Regions from separate parts of the Phytobacter diazotrophicus genome, predicted to be linked through region 2. Evidence: predicted binding sites of a transcription regulator. Region 2 holds the regulator's gene; each other region holds the start of a gene.

Evidence for each region. Region 2 encodes Fur, which represses iron uptake genes when iron is present. Its sites were predicted from a motif close to ATAATAATGAGAACNACTATCAA; they were not measured.
Region 1: efeU (iron uptake transporter permease EfeU) is a predicted target of Fur. The motif match lies at 933-955, and genes of this name have one in related genera.
Region 3: ACS0RQ_RS04105 (TonB-dependent siderophore receptor) is a predicted target of Fur. The motif match lies at 1,197-1,219, and genes of this name have one in related genera.
Region 4: fes (enterochelin esterase) is a predicted target of Fur. The motif match lies at 1,212-1,234, and genes of this name have one in related genera.

Annotation. Positions count from the first base shown of each region.
Region 1 is NZ_CM125428.1:3,532,757-3,535,966, forward strand. Features, by position in the region: gene efeU (iron uptake transporter permease EfeU) at 44-877, opposite strand; gene ACS0RQ_RS17215 (NupC/NupG family nucleoside CNT transporter) at 1,155-2,339, shown strand; gene ACS0RQ_RS17220 (DUF3574 domain-containing protein) at 2,375-2,806, opposite strand; gene putP (sodium/proline symporter PutP) at 2,907-3,210, opposite strand, start outside.
Region 2 is NZ_CM125428.1:4,006,479-4,009,688, forward strand. Features, by position in the region: gene ybfE (LexA regulated protein) at 1-139, shown strand, start outside; gene fldA (flavodoxin FldA) at 289-819, shown strand; gene fur (ferric iron uptake transcriptional regulator) at 1,109-1,561, shown strand; gene chiQ (ChiQ/YbfN family lipoprotein) at 1,659-1,994, opposite strand; gene chiP (chitoporin ChiP) at 2,012-3,210, opposite strand, start outside.
Region 3 is NZ_CM125428.1:845,610-848,819, reverse strand. Features, by position in the region: gene ACS0RQ_RS04115 (DUF554 domain-containing protein) at 1-662, shown strand, start outside; tRNA gene ACS0RQ_RS04110 (tRNA-Phe) at 768-843, shown strand; gene ACS0RQ_RS04105 (TonB-dependent siderophore receptor) at 1,313-3,210, shown strand, end outside.
Region 4 is NZ_CM125428.1:4,108,964-4,112,173, reverse strand. Features, by position in the region: gene ACS0RQ_RS20085 (TonB-dependent siderophore receptor) at 1-1,035, opposite strand, end outside; gene fes (enterochelin esterase) at 1,287-2,507, shown strand; gene ACS0RQ_RS20075 (MbtH family protein) at 2,532-2,735, shown strand; gene entF (enterobactin non-ribosomal peptide synthetase EntF) at 2,746-3,210, shown strand, end outside.

The sequences.
Region 1 (3,210 bases), 470 kb from region 2:
CTTCTTAAAGTATGTTGTAACTATAATTCACCCGGTACAGCGATTATTGTGCAGCTCTGGAAGGCTGCGAGCCTGAGCGCGATGGCATGACATACAGCACCAGCGCAGGAATTAAGTAGAGGAACCAGACGCCAACTTCGCTGACGCTCGGTGTCTCCTGATAGCCGAAAATACCTTCCAGCAGCGTGCCCGTCAGGGAGTGCGTAGTCAGCACGTTACTCAGATCGAACGCCACATCCTGGAAGTGGTTCCACAGTCCGGCCTCATGAAAGGCGCGAATCGCCCCTGCCGCCAGACCTGCCGCAACCAGCAAAATAAACAGGCTGGTCCATTTGAAGAACGCACCAAGGTTCAGACGAATGCCGCCCCAGTAGAGCAGGAAGCCGAGTACCACGGCAGTAACCAGCCCAAGCACCGCGCCCACAGGCGGCCAGATCCCCACATCTTGCTGGAAGGCCGCCAGCAGAAAGAAGACCGATTCCAGCCCTTCGCGCGCCACGGCGAAGAAGACCATCATGATCAGCGCCCAGCCATGGTTGTTTCGGCTGGCGAGGGCGTTATCTACCGCCTGCTCCAGTTGCACTTTGACGTTGCGGGAGACTTTGCGCATCCAGAAGACCATCCATGTCAGGATCACCACGGCAATCACCGCGACAATACCTTCAAACAGCTCCTGCTCTTTCTGCGGGAACTCACCGGTGGTTTCGTTAATGATGATGCCGAGCGCCAGACATAGCGCCGCGGCGAGGAATACGCCTATCCACATCACGCCAATCCAGCGTCCGCGCTGAGTGCGCTTAAGGTAACTGGCAATCAAACTTACGATCAGTGCCGCTTCGAGGCCTTCACGTAACATAATGAGAAATGGAACAAACATGCGGACGCCTCTGCTGTCATCAATGGTCAATTGCTGAAAAGAAAAGTAAATTTCTTTGATAGTGATTATCATTACGGAAAAAAGAAACTCAAGCGAAAATTAATCTGAATAATGAAAGGATGTAACCGGATAGCTGGCTAAGGCTAATCGAAACGGCTGTTATGCAGAATCAGAAGGTATATGGCAAAAAGTTAGCTTACAAATCATTAACTTTTTGTTTACTGAGTATACGGGCTGTGGCTAAATGAGCGCCCCAATTACCTGCACAATTTTCGACATGATCAACTTCCTACATTTTCTGCTGGCGCTGGTCGTCATTCTGGCTCTGGCATGGCTCACCAGCTTTGACCGCCGCAAAGTTCGCGTGCGCTTTATTCTGCAATTAGTGGTTATTGAACTGGCGCTGGCATGGTTCTTTTTGCATGCGCAAAGCGGACAGACGCTTATTAAATATGTCTCTGGCTTTTTTGAAACACTGCTCAAATTTGCAGGTGAAGGCACCGGTTTTGTCTTTGGCGGGATGAGTGAAAAAGGGCTGGCGTTTATTTTCCTCGGCGTTCTGTGCCCTATCGTTTTTATTTCCGCGCTGATCGGTATTTTGCAGCACTGGCGTATTCTGCCGATTTTTATTCGCCTTATCGGCACACTGCTGTCAAAACTCAACGGCATGGGCAAGCTGGAGTCGTTTAACGCAGTCAGCTCGCTGATCCTTGGCCAGTCGGAAAACTTCATTGCCTACAAAGGGATTCTGGCCGACCTGTCCTCACGTCGTCTGTTCACTATGGCCGCAACCGCGATGTCGACGGTATCGCTGTCGATTGTCGGCGCCTATATGACGATGCTGGATGCAAAATATGTGGTGGCGGCGTTAATCCTTAATATGTTCAGCACCTTTATTATCCTGTCAGTCATTAACCCGACGCGCCCGGAAGCCGAACCGGAAATTAAGCTGGAAAAACTCCACGAATCACAAAGTTTCTTTGAGATGCTGGGGGAATATATTCTGGCCGGTTTCAAAGTGGCGATGATTATCCTGGCCATGCTGATTGGTTTTATTGCCCTGATTAGCGCGGTCAATGCTCTCTTCTCTGCCCTGTTTGGCATCAGCTTCCAGCAAATTCTTGGTTATGTGTTCTATCCGCTGGCGTGGCTGGTCGGCATTCCGCTTTCGGATGCCCTGCATGCGGGCAGCATTATGGCGACCAAACTGGTGGCTAACGAGTTTGTGGCGATGATCGAACTGCAGAAAGTTGCCGCTGAAATGACGCCGCGCGGGCTTGGGATCCTCTCCGTCTTCCTGGTGTCGTTCGCCAACTTCGCCTCAATCGGCATCGTGGCGGGCGCCATTAAAGGGCTTAACGAGCAGCAGGGGAATGTCGTGTCACGCTTCGGTTTGCGCCTGGTCTATGGTGCAACGCTGGTAAGCCTGCTTTCCGCCGCTTTTGCAGGCGTTGTACTTTAATCCTCACGGCGGGCTTCACGCCCGCCGTTTTTTTATCAGAACTGTACGCAAACCGGTTGATCTACGCGCATCACAGACTCCTGACCGAAACGGGTTTTGTAGAGCGTGCGCAGCGTTTCGATATTGCTTTCACTTCCGGCATCTTTCCCGTGGATCAGCATTAACGCTTTGCTCGCTTCCTTCGCCACTTTGCCGTCGTTACCCAGCCATTGTCCGCGCGCGTCAAACACCGTCAGGCCATCACGAAAGCGCGGCGTCACGTCCGTATCGACAAACTGCTGCCACTCCTGTGCGGTGACATCTTTCCCTGCCGGGCGGCTTAAGCCGAAATAGAGCGTGGTTTGTTGCATCTGATTGTCGGCTTTGCAGCTCTGGGCCGGCTGCTGCGCCTGTTTTGCTGGCTGTGCGACGCAGCCTGCCAGTAAACCCGCGAACGCCAGTGCAGTAACCCCTGTCTTTATCTTCATCTTCATCTTGCTATCCTCATTGTTATAAGCAATGTGATAAGAGCGTAAATGCACTGTTATATCAAGAAAAAACCCGCCGAAGCGGGTTTAGCAAGAGGGATCAGTCGGCCTGCAAGCGCGTCGGTGGCGCAGAGTGATAATGTGCGTCTGCTTCGGCGAAGCGGTCTTGCATTGCGCGAGACGGTGCTTTACCCAGCAGGCTGAATATCACAATGCCAAGGCTACCGAACACAAAGCCCGGAATGATCTCATACAGCCCCAGCCAGGCGAACTGCTTCCAGACGATAACGGTGACCGCACCGATAACCATCCCGGCCAGCGCGCCGTTGCGGGTCATTTTTGACCACATGACCGAGAACAGCACAACCGGGCCAAACGCCGCGCCAAAGCCTGCCCATGCGTAG
Region 2 (3,210 bases):
CGTCGAATTAAAACTCAACGCCGAGGCTGTCGACGCGCTAAACGCGCTGGCGGATGCGCGGGAAATGAGCCGGAGCGAATTGATTGAAGAGATGTTACTGGCTCAGCTTAACGCGCTGAACGACCAGGAAATCCTCTGAATTATCGCAAAAATTCACTTTCATGTTGCACAGAGTGCAGTCTTGCGTGATTGCAGTTTCCGCGTGCTTCTCTGATCTGCTATGATTGCCCTTATCCGTGGGCCAATCGCCACCACCATATCATTAAGTTTCAAGAGGTTATTTTACTCATGGCAATCACAGGCATTTTTTTCGGCAGCGATACCGGTAATACCGAAAACATCGCAAAGATGATCCAGGCTCAACTTGGTAAAGATGTTGCCGATGTGCATGACATTGCTAAAAGCAGCAAAGAGGATCTGGAAGGTTACGACATCCTGCTGCTTGGCATTCCGACCTGGTATTATGGTGAAGCACAGTGTGACTGGGATGACTTTTTCCCGACGCTGGAAGATATCGATTTTAACGGCAAACTGGTTGCTCTGTTTGGCTGTGGCGATCAGGAAGACTACGCAGAGTACTTCTGTGACGCGCTGGGCACCATTCGCGACATTATTGAACCGCGCGGCGCAACTATCGTAGGCCACTGGCCGACCGAAGGTTACCATTTTGAAGCGTCAAAAGGTCTGGCAGACGACAACCACTTCGTTGGCCTTGCCATTGACGAAGACCGTCAGCCTGAACTGACCGCTGGCCGCGTCGACAAATGGGTAAAACAGATTTCTGAAGAACTTCACCTGAACGACATCCTCAATGCCTGATGATGTTTGGCGCAACCTGCTGGTTGCGCCGGATTAATAGATAAAAGCGATGGAAATAATTGCTACAATTTTTTAACTTTTTTCTCCAGCGCTGTACAATGGCCCCTGATTAAAACGGCTAGCCCAAAGGACTTTGTAGACGCTACCACGTTTTATAAGCTTACTTTACTTGAGGACTTGCAGTTTTCATTCAGGCATGGCAGTTCTATAATGAGACGCATTATCCCAGGTGCATTCCTTGTAGCTTCCCGACGGGAAGTGAATCGTTTAGCAACAGGACAGATTCCGCATGACTGACAACAATACCGCATTAAAGAAGGCCGGCCTGAAAGTCACGCTTCCTCGGTTAAAAATCCTGGAAGTGCTTCAGGAGCCGGAGAACCATCATGTCAGTGCGGAAGATCTATATAAGCGCCTGATCGACATGGGCGAAGAGATTGGGCTGGCCACGGTGTACCGTGTACTTAACCAGTTCGACGATGCCGGGATTGTGACCCGCCATAATTTTGAAGGCGGTAAATCCGTCTTCGAACTGACGCAGCAGCATCACCACGACCACTTAATTTGCCTGGATTGCGGCAAAGTGATCGAGTTCAGCGATGACTCTATTGAAGCGCGTCAGCGTGAAATCGCATCTAAGCATGGTATTCGTCTGACGAACCACAGTCTCTACCTGTATGGCCACTGCGCCGAAGGTGACTGCCGTACTGATGAAAACGCGCACGAAGCGGCTGATAAATAATCACCCGCATCGTTATAAAGCCAACCTCCGGGTTGGCTTTTTTATTTTCTGCTTTCACCACACGAAAAAGCCCGCCGAAGCGGGCCCTTTCAGACGGTTAATTTACCGTGTTATGGTGGCGTATCTCCTGCCAGATCTGGTCACAGCGGGATTTTACCGCCTGCCCGTTTCCGGTATGCGTCGCTTCAAGACACTGCTGATAATCCAGGGTGCGCACGCTCTCCTCCTGCGCAAATTGCTGGTGCGCTTTCTCTTTGCGCAGGACATCCAGCACACTTCTGCACGCCGCTGTTTTTTCCGGAGAACCTTCTGCCGTAGTAATACAGGCGCTATAAGCCTCTTTTAATCGCGCATCTTCCTTTGGTGCCTGCGGCTGTTGCACACAGGCGGCAAGCCCCAGCGTCATCAGGGCTAGCAATATCGGTTTCGTCATCATGGCATTCCCTCGCATTAGAAAATATTCAGGGGCGCAATGACGATAAACTTCACGTCACGTTCGTCCTGGAAGATGTTGTTATATCCACCGCCCCAACTCGGGATATTGGAATGGTTATCATATTGGGTGAAATGCAGCTTGAATAAGGTGCCTTTTGCCATCCCTTCCTGCACCGTGTAAAGCAGGTCAAGGCTGTACGCCGACTCTTTGATGGAATTTCCCGCATCGTAATATTTATCGCCAGAGGAGACATTGGACGGTTTGGCATCCCAGCCATATACATACGATGCACCGACCGCCCACCCCGGCAGGTTCCAGCCTTTCAGGTCATACATAGCGCCAGCAAAGACGGATTTCTCATTATGGGCGTTAAAGTCGGAGCGGTTATCCCACCAGATATCCAGGCGACCGTTGGAAGATCCATACTGCGGCGTCATACGTGAGTTGAAATAGCCCTGACGGCCATCAGCTTTGACCCAGGTCCCTTCCAGGCGTAAATCCACAGGGCCGATCGTATAGCCAAAAGTGAGTGCCTGTAGCCACGCGGTGCCGTCATAAATATCATTAATGGTGTTGTTATCGGCCTTGTCGCGCGAGCCATAGAACTGATAACTGGTGGAAAGCGGATTACCCGCGACGTCAAACTTATAGCTGGCTTTGGCAAAATATTGATCAACATAGCCCTGTGCCTGGCCAAACGCGGCTTCGAGGATCAGATCGTTTTTAAAGTCGTACGATGCGCCCAGAGAGTGGACATAATCAATTTTGCTCACGCCATCGTTCTGGTAGAAATTATCCGTTTCGTTATACCACGGCGCTTTGTATTCATTGGCCCACATGTATGAGAAGCTCAGCGCACCGCGATCATCGAAATCCAGTTTTGCACCGGCTTCTGCCCCCTGGTAGGTGCCCGGCATAAAGCTCCAGTTTGAGGCCAGCAGCGTTTGCCCCGTCGGCTGGATGTACCCTGCCCTCGCCCACACCGGGCCATATTTAAATTTCGCGGCGGCTTTATAGAGACTTGCGCCGCTGCGATCGCCGGACCAGTCTTCGTCATACACCTTGTGGCTATTTGAAAATGCGATTTCATTCGGGTGTGCGCTTTCTGAGGATTCAGCCATCTCAATCGCTGCAAAGACCGCGACATCAATACCGAACATATCGGCAGCATAACCTGACTGGAAATCGAGATTGGTATTCCAGGTGGAGTGCG
Region 3 (3,210 bases), 2.5 Mb from region 2:
CACTGCTGAGCCACCGTTTACCGGAGCGGGTTCGCTCCTCAATGCCCTCGATCTTTGGTCTTGCCTCGCTGGGCATCGGCATTTTGCTGGTGATTAAATGCGTCAATCTGCCCGTTATGGTGCTTGCAACCCTGGTTGGCACCTTGATAGGTGAACTCTGTTATGTGGAGCGCGGTATCAGCGGCGCGGTGAACGGTTTACGTAAATTAGTGCAAAAGCGCCGTTCAGCAAGCCATGCGCTGGATGCTCACGAATCGTTTATCCAAAGCCTGGTGGCGATTATCATTTTGTTTTGCGCCAGTGGTACCGGGATTTTCGGCGCCATGCGTGAGGGGATGACCGGTGACCCAAGCCTGCTGATTGCCAAAGCATTTCTCGATTTTTTCACGGCGGTGATATTCGCGACTTCGTTAGGTTTTGCCGTCGCGTTCATCTCCGTACCGATGCTTATTATTCAACTGACGCTCGCTACCTGCGCCACGCTTATTTTACCTTTGACCACACCCGCGATGATGGGTGATTTCACTGCCGTAGGCGGCGTGCTATTGCTGGCTACGGGCCTAAGGATTTGTGGAATTAAGATGTTTGCGGTGGCGAATATGCTGCCTGCACTGGCACTTGCGATGCCGCTCTCTGCCCTGTGGACCACTTTTTTTGCCTGAGTTCGCGTGCATCATCAGCAAAGTGGTGATAGATTGTGCAGTCTGCAACGATTTGAAGAAATTTCGTTGACGAGGCGAGGCGGATCGGGTTTAATGCGCCCCGTTGCCCGGATAGCTCAGTCGGTAGAGCAGGGGATTGAAAATCCCCGTGTCCTTGGTTCGATTCCGAGTCCGGGCACCACTTATTCAGAGAACCCAGCCTATGGCTGGGTTTTTGCTTTTCTGCAACCGGACTCTCCATCGAACTCCGTTCGATTATTCGCCGCAAGCGGCTCACCCCTTCGGGGCCAGCGCGACACGCGCGCTGTTCAACGCCTCCGGCGTTAGTCCGGGTCCGGGCACCACTTATTCAGAGAACCCAGCCTATGGCTGGGTTTTTGCTTTTGGTTTCCCCTTCTCCTTCAGGCAGAAAATCGGTGTGAGGGGGAGTATCCCCCCTTGAACTCTAAAGACCCGCCAACATCCCATTCCCGCACCATAAACCACATAAAAATCATGCCATTAGAGAAATATTTTTTAACATAAACTGTTTACATGGTAACGATAATTCATATCATCTTGATAATCACTATCACCACTGAGGTGATGCGCTTGCGGCACGGGAGAATCAACGCCGCCGTACCTTTGGATTAATCAGGATTACCACAATAATGAAACCTCGTTACTTTTGGACGTTAAGTCCTTGTTTACTGATGATGTTAAATGCTAATGCCGCAGCTGAAGGTCAAAAAGAAGAGACACTGGTGGTGGCCGCCAGCCGTGCGAATCACAGCATTACCGACATGGCGCAGACCACCTGGGTCATTGAACAGGCAGAAATTGAACAGCAGGTTCAGGGCGGTAAAGAGTTTAAAGAGGTGCTGGCGCAGTTGATTCCCGGTATGGATGTCAGCAGCCAGGGACGCACCAACTACGGTATGAATATGCGTGGTCGTTCGATGATGGTGATGGTCGACGGGGTACGTTTAAACTCCTCGCGCAGCGACAGCCGCCAGTTGGATTCAATCGATCCATTTAATATCGCCCGTATTGAAGTTATCTCCGGCGCAACCTCCCTCTATGGCGGCGGCAGTACCGGTGGTTTGATCAATATCGTGACTAAAAAAGGCCAGCCGGAAACAGAAGTCGAGTTTCAGACTGGCATGAAGACGGGCTTTAACAGCCATAACGATAATGACGAAAACGTCGCGGCGGCGGTCAGCGGCGGCAACGACAATGCATCCGGACGCCTGTCGGTGGCGTATCAGCGCTTTGGCGGTTGGTATGATGGCAAAGGCAACGAGGTCAATATTGATAACACCCAGACCGGCCTGCAGTACTCAGACCGCCTGGATGTCATGGGTACCGGTACGCTGAATATCGACGCTCATCAGCAGTTGCAGCTCACCACTCAGTATTACAAAAGTGAATCCGACGGTAAGCACGGCCTGTACCTCGGCGAGAACTTCTCGGCGGTAACCGGTTCTGGCAATGCGTATAACAAAAACAACCTCGACTCCGACCGCATTCCGGGCACCGAGCGCCACCTGATCAACCTGCAATATTCCAACACCGATTTCTGGGGCCAGGACCTGCTCGCACAGATTTACTACCGTGATGAAAGCCTGACGTTCTACCCCTTCCCTACCCTCTCCGGCGGCCGGGTGACCAGTATTGGCGCATCGCAGCAAAAGACCGATTTCTACGGCGGCAAGCTGACCATCAACAGCAAGCCATTGGAGGATTTAACCCTGACATGGGGCGTGGATGCCGAACATGAAACTTTCGACGCCAACCAGCAATTTTTCGACCTTAACAAAGCGGCGGCCAGCGGTGGCATGAAGCTGGACAACGCCTGGAACGTCGGGCGTTATCCGGGTTACAGCATCACCAACCTCGCCCCTTTCCTGCAAAGTAGCTACGACATCTCCGCTATCACCCTGAGCGGCGGCGTGCGCTATCAATACACAGAAAACCGGGTCGATGACTTTATTGGTTACGCGCAGCAGCAGGCGATTGCCACAGGCAGAGCCACCTCAGCAGACGCGGTGCCGGGCGGGAAAACCGATTACAACAACCTGCTGTTTAACGCAGGCATTCTGGGCCATCTGACGGATCGCCAGCAGTTGTGGTTTAACTTCTCACAAGGCTTTGAGATCCCGGATCTGGCGAAATACTACGGCTCCGGCACCTACCAGTTGAGTAATGGACACTATCGTCTGGTCAACAGCGTGAACGTCAACGACTCAAAACTCGACGGTATCAAAGTCGATGCGTATGAACTGGGCTGGCGTTTTACCGGGGATAATCTGCGCACCCAAATTGCCGGTTACTACTCGCTTTCTGACAAAACCATCAACATCAATAAAACCGACATGACCATCAATATTGAAGATGACCAGCGTCGTATTTATGGTGTTGAAGGCCAGGTGGATTACTTCTTTACTGATAGCGAGTGGAGCACCGGCGCGAACTTTAACGCCATTAAATCGCAAACCCGCGTTGACGGGAAATGGCAAAAGCTGACGGTCGACAGTGCAAGCCCGTCGAAAATGAGCGCATGGGTCAC
Region 4 (3,210 bases), 100 kb from region 2:
GTTGCGGGTGTGCTCATACTGTGCCCAGTTATTGGTGGTCACACCGTTATCCCAGCCGCCCGTCCAGTTGATGGAATAGTTCTGGCGATAGAGGCGGTTGGTCTCCTTGCCGTAGTTTTCCTTCACGTAGTTGTTGGTGCTGCTGTCGTTGTTGGTGTTCTGGGTGTCGCCCGCGTAGAGGTTCCCCTGGCGGCTGTAACCGGCCTGGAACTCCAGCGCTTGTCGCGGCGCGAAATCCCAACGCACGACGCCGTTTATATCTTTGTTCTCCACCCCTTCACGCCCTGCGGCCATAGTGTTGGAGTAGATACCGGTACGTTCAGACTGGTGATCCTGGTTAATGTCCCAGGCATCGGCCTGCGTTTTATTCAGGTTACCGTACAGACGGAAGCTGAAATCGCCGCCCAGCGGGCCGCTCAGGCTAAAGTCGGTACGTTTAGTCGCGCCTTCATCTTTGTGCTCCGGTGCGTTGAAATAACTGTTCCACGAACCGTGCCATGCCTGATCGGTCGATTTTTTGGTGATGATATTCACCACCCCCCCCGCAGCACCATTGCCATAACGCGCAGCGGCCGGGCCACGAATAACCTCAATACGTTCAATCATGTCGGCCGGTACCCAACTGGTATCGCCACGAGTATCACGCTCACCGCGCCAACCCTGACGAACAGAGTTACGGCTGGTGACCGGTTTTCCGTCGACCAGGATAAGGGTGTTTTCCGGCCCCATCCCACGGATATCAATCTGGCGGTTGTTACCACGTTGACCGCTGGTAGAGTTACCCGTCAGGTTAACGCCGGGCATGGTGCGGATGATTTCGGAAACGTCACGTGCGGGTGGGTTTTTGCGGATCTCATCAGCGGTAATGGTTGATACCCCTGGCGCCTGCAGATTTTGCTGCGCGGCGGTAACCACAATGGTGTCATCATTACTGGCTGTCTCGTTGGTCGTCGTCTCTGCCGCGAAAGCGGGTAAAGCCACGCCGTAAATTCCCAGATTGACCAATAAGGTCAGGGAACGCATTTTGTTTTTCATTGTTTTTCCTGCTTTTCTTGCCGTATTCCCGCGCGATCCATCCCCAGACGGGTAAGAAACACGGCACGCCATTGCCATTCATTTGCGAAGGGGGCTCATCCTGAGAAAATCCGCAAAAGATGGCATTGTGATTATGAAAGACGCGCTCGCCAAAGCGCGACAATACGCTATTGCAAATGAAAATAGTTATCAATAATATTATCAATAATTGTTAATCTGCAAGCAAAAATTTCCACAGTGAATGTGAGGTTATGGCGTTGGCATTGATAGCGGGAAGCGAGGCCTGGTGGAAGGCAAAAACGGGGCCAGAATGGTGTCTGGAAAGTGATGGAAATTATCAGGTTACCTTCTGGTGGCGCGACCCGGCGGGTACCGAAAACACCTCCAGCACTACCCATGTCTGGATCTATATCACTGGCGTCACTGACCACCATCAGCAGGCGACGCCGCAGTCGCTGGCGCGCATTCCCGGAACGGATGTCTGGTGCTGGCAAACGCAACTGGAAGCAGGGTGGCGCGGAAGCTATTGCCTGATCCCCTCCGATCGCGCTGACGACTTCTCGCCGCAGGTGTTTGCCCAATTGCAGCCGGATCGTATGGCACTGCGCGAAGGCTGGCGCAAACTGCTGCCACGCGCGATTGCCGATCCGCTTAACCCGCATTGCTGGCGTGGCGGGCGAGGCCATCCCGTATCGCCGTTGGCGATGCCCGGTGCTCCGCATCAGCCCGGTTGGGATCGGCCTGATGCCGTATACAGCCCGGCGACGGTGATGAGCTGGCATAGCCAACGCCTGAATAACCATCGCCGCGTGTGGGTTTACGCCACCGGCGATGACCCGAGCGCTGAGCGCCCGCTGGCGATACTGCTCGACGGTCAGTTTTGGGCCGAAAGCATGCCTGTCTGGCCCGCGTTGGCAGCCCTTACCGAACAGGGTTTATTGCCGCCTGCCGTCTATCTGCTCATCGATGTAATTGATACCACCCACCGCAGCCAGGAGTTGCCCTGTAATCCCGATTTCTGGCTGGCGATTCAGCAGGAATTATTACCGCAAGTGCAGGCGATAACTCCCTTTAGCGATGACGCTGGCCGCACGGTGGTGGCCGGGCAGAGTTTTGGCGGTTTGTCAGCGCTCTATGCCGCCTTGCACTGGCCGCAGCGTTTTGGCTGCGTGCTGAGTCAGTCGGGCTCCTTTTGGTGGCCAACGCGCGACGGCCAGCAGGATGGCCTGCTTATCGAACAACTCAAACGCGGCGAACTCTCAGCTCACGGGCTGCGTATTGTGCTGGAAGCCGGGGTACGCGAGCCGATTATTTTCCGGGCTAATCAGGCCCTTTATACCCAATTACAACACACACAGCAGACGGTTTTCTGGCGTCAGGTTGACGGCGGACATGATGCGCTTTGCTGGCGCGGCGGGCTGACCGCAGGGCTGATGACCCTCTGGCAACCTTTGACACGCGCGGCGCAATAAGCGCAATTACGACAGGAGCCTGGTATGGAATGCAGCAATCCCTTCGATAATCAGCAAGGGCAATTTTTTATTCTGCAAAACGCGCAGCAGCAGTTCAGCCTGTGGCCACAGCAGTGCGCGCTTCCGCAAGGCTGGCGCGTGGTATGCCAGCCCGCCTCGCAGGAGGTGTGTAACGCCTGGCTCAACGCCAACTGGCAGAGTTTAACCCCGGCGCATCACGCCTGCTAAGGAGACGCGAATGACCACACGTTTACCCCTCGTGGCCGCGCAGCCGGGGATCTGGATGGCAGAAAAACTCTCCACGCTGCCCAATGCCTGGAGCGTGGCCCATTATGTGGAGCTGGACGGCGAACTGGACGCACCGCTACTGGCGAAGGCCATCAAAGAAGGCCTGGCCCAGGCTGATACTTTGCGTATGCGCTTTACAGAAGACAATGGCGAGGTCTGGCAGCAACTGGACGATGATAGCGTGTTTGCCCTGCCGCAGATTATTGATGTTCGCCATCATGCCGACCCGCATGCGGCCGCGCTGGCATTAATGCAGACCGATCTCGCGCAGGATCTTCGCGTTGACAGCGGTAAACCGCTTTTTTGCCATGTGCTTATTCAGGTCGATAACCATCGCTGGTTCTGGTATCAGCGTTATCACCATCTGCTGGTAGATGGCTTTAGTTTCCCCGCCATTACCCGCCAGATTGCCGCT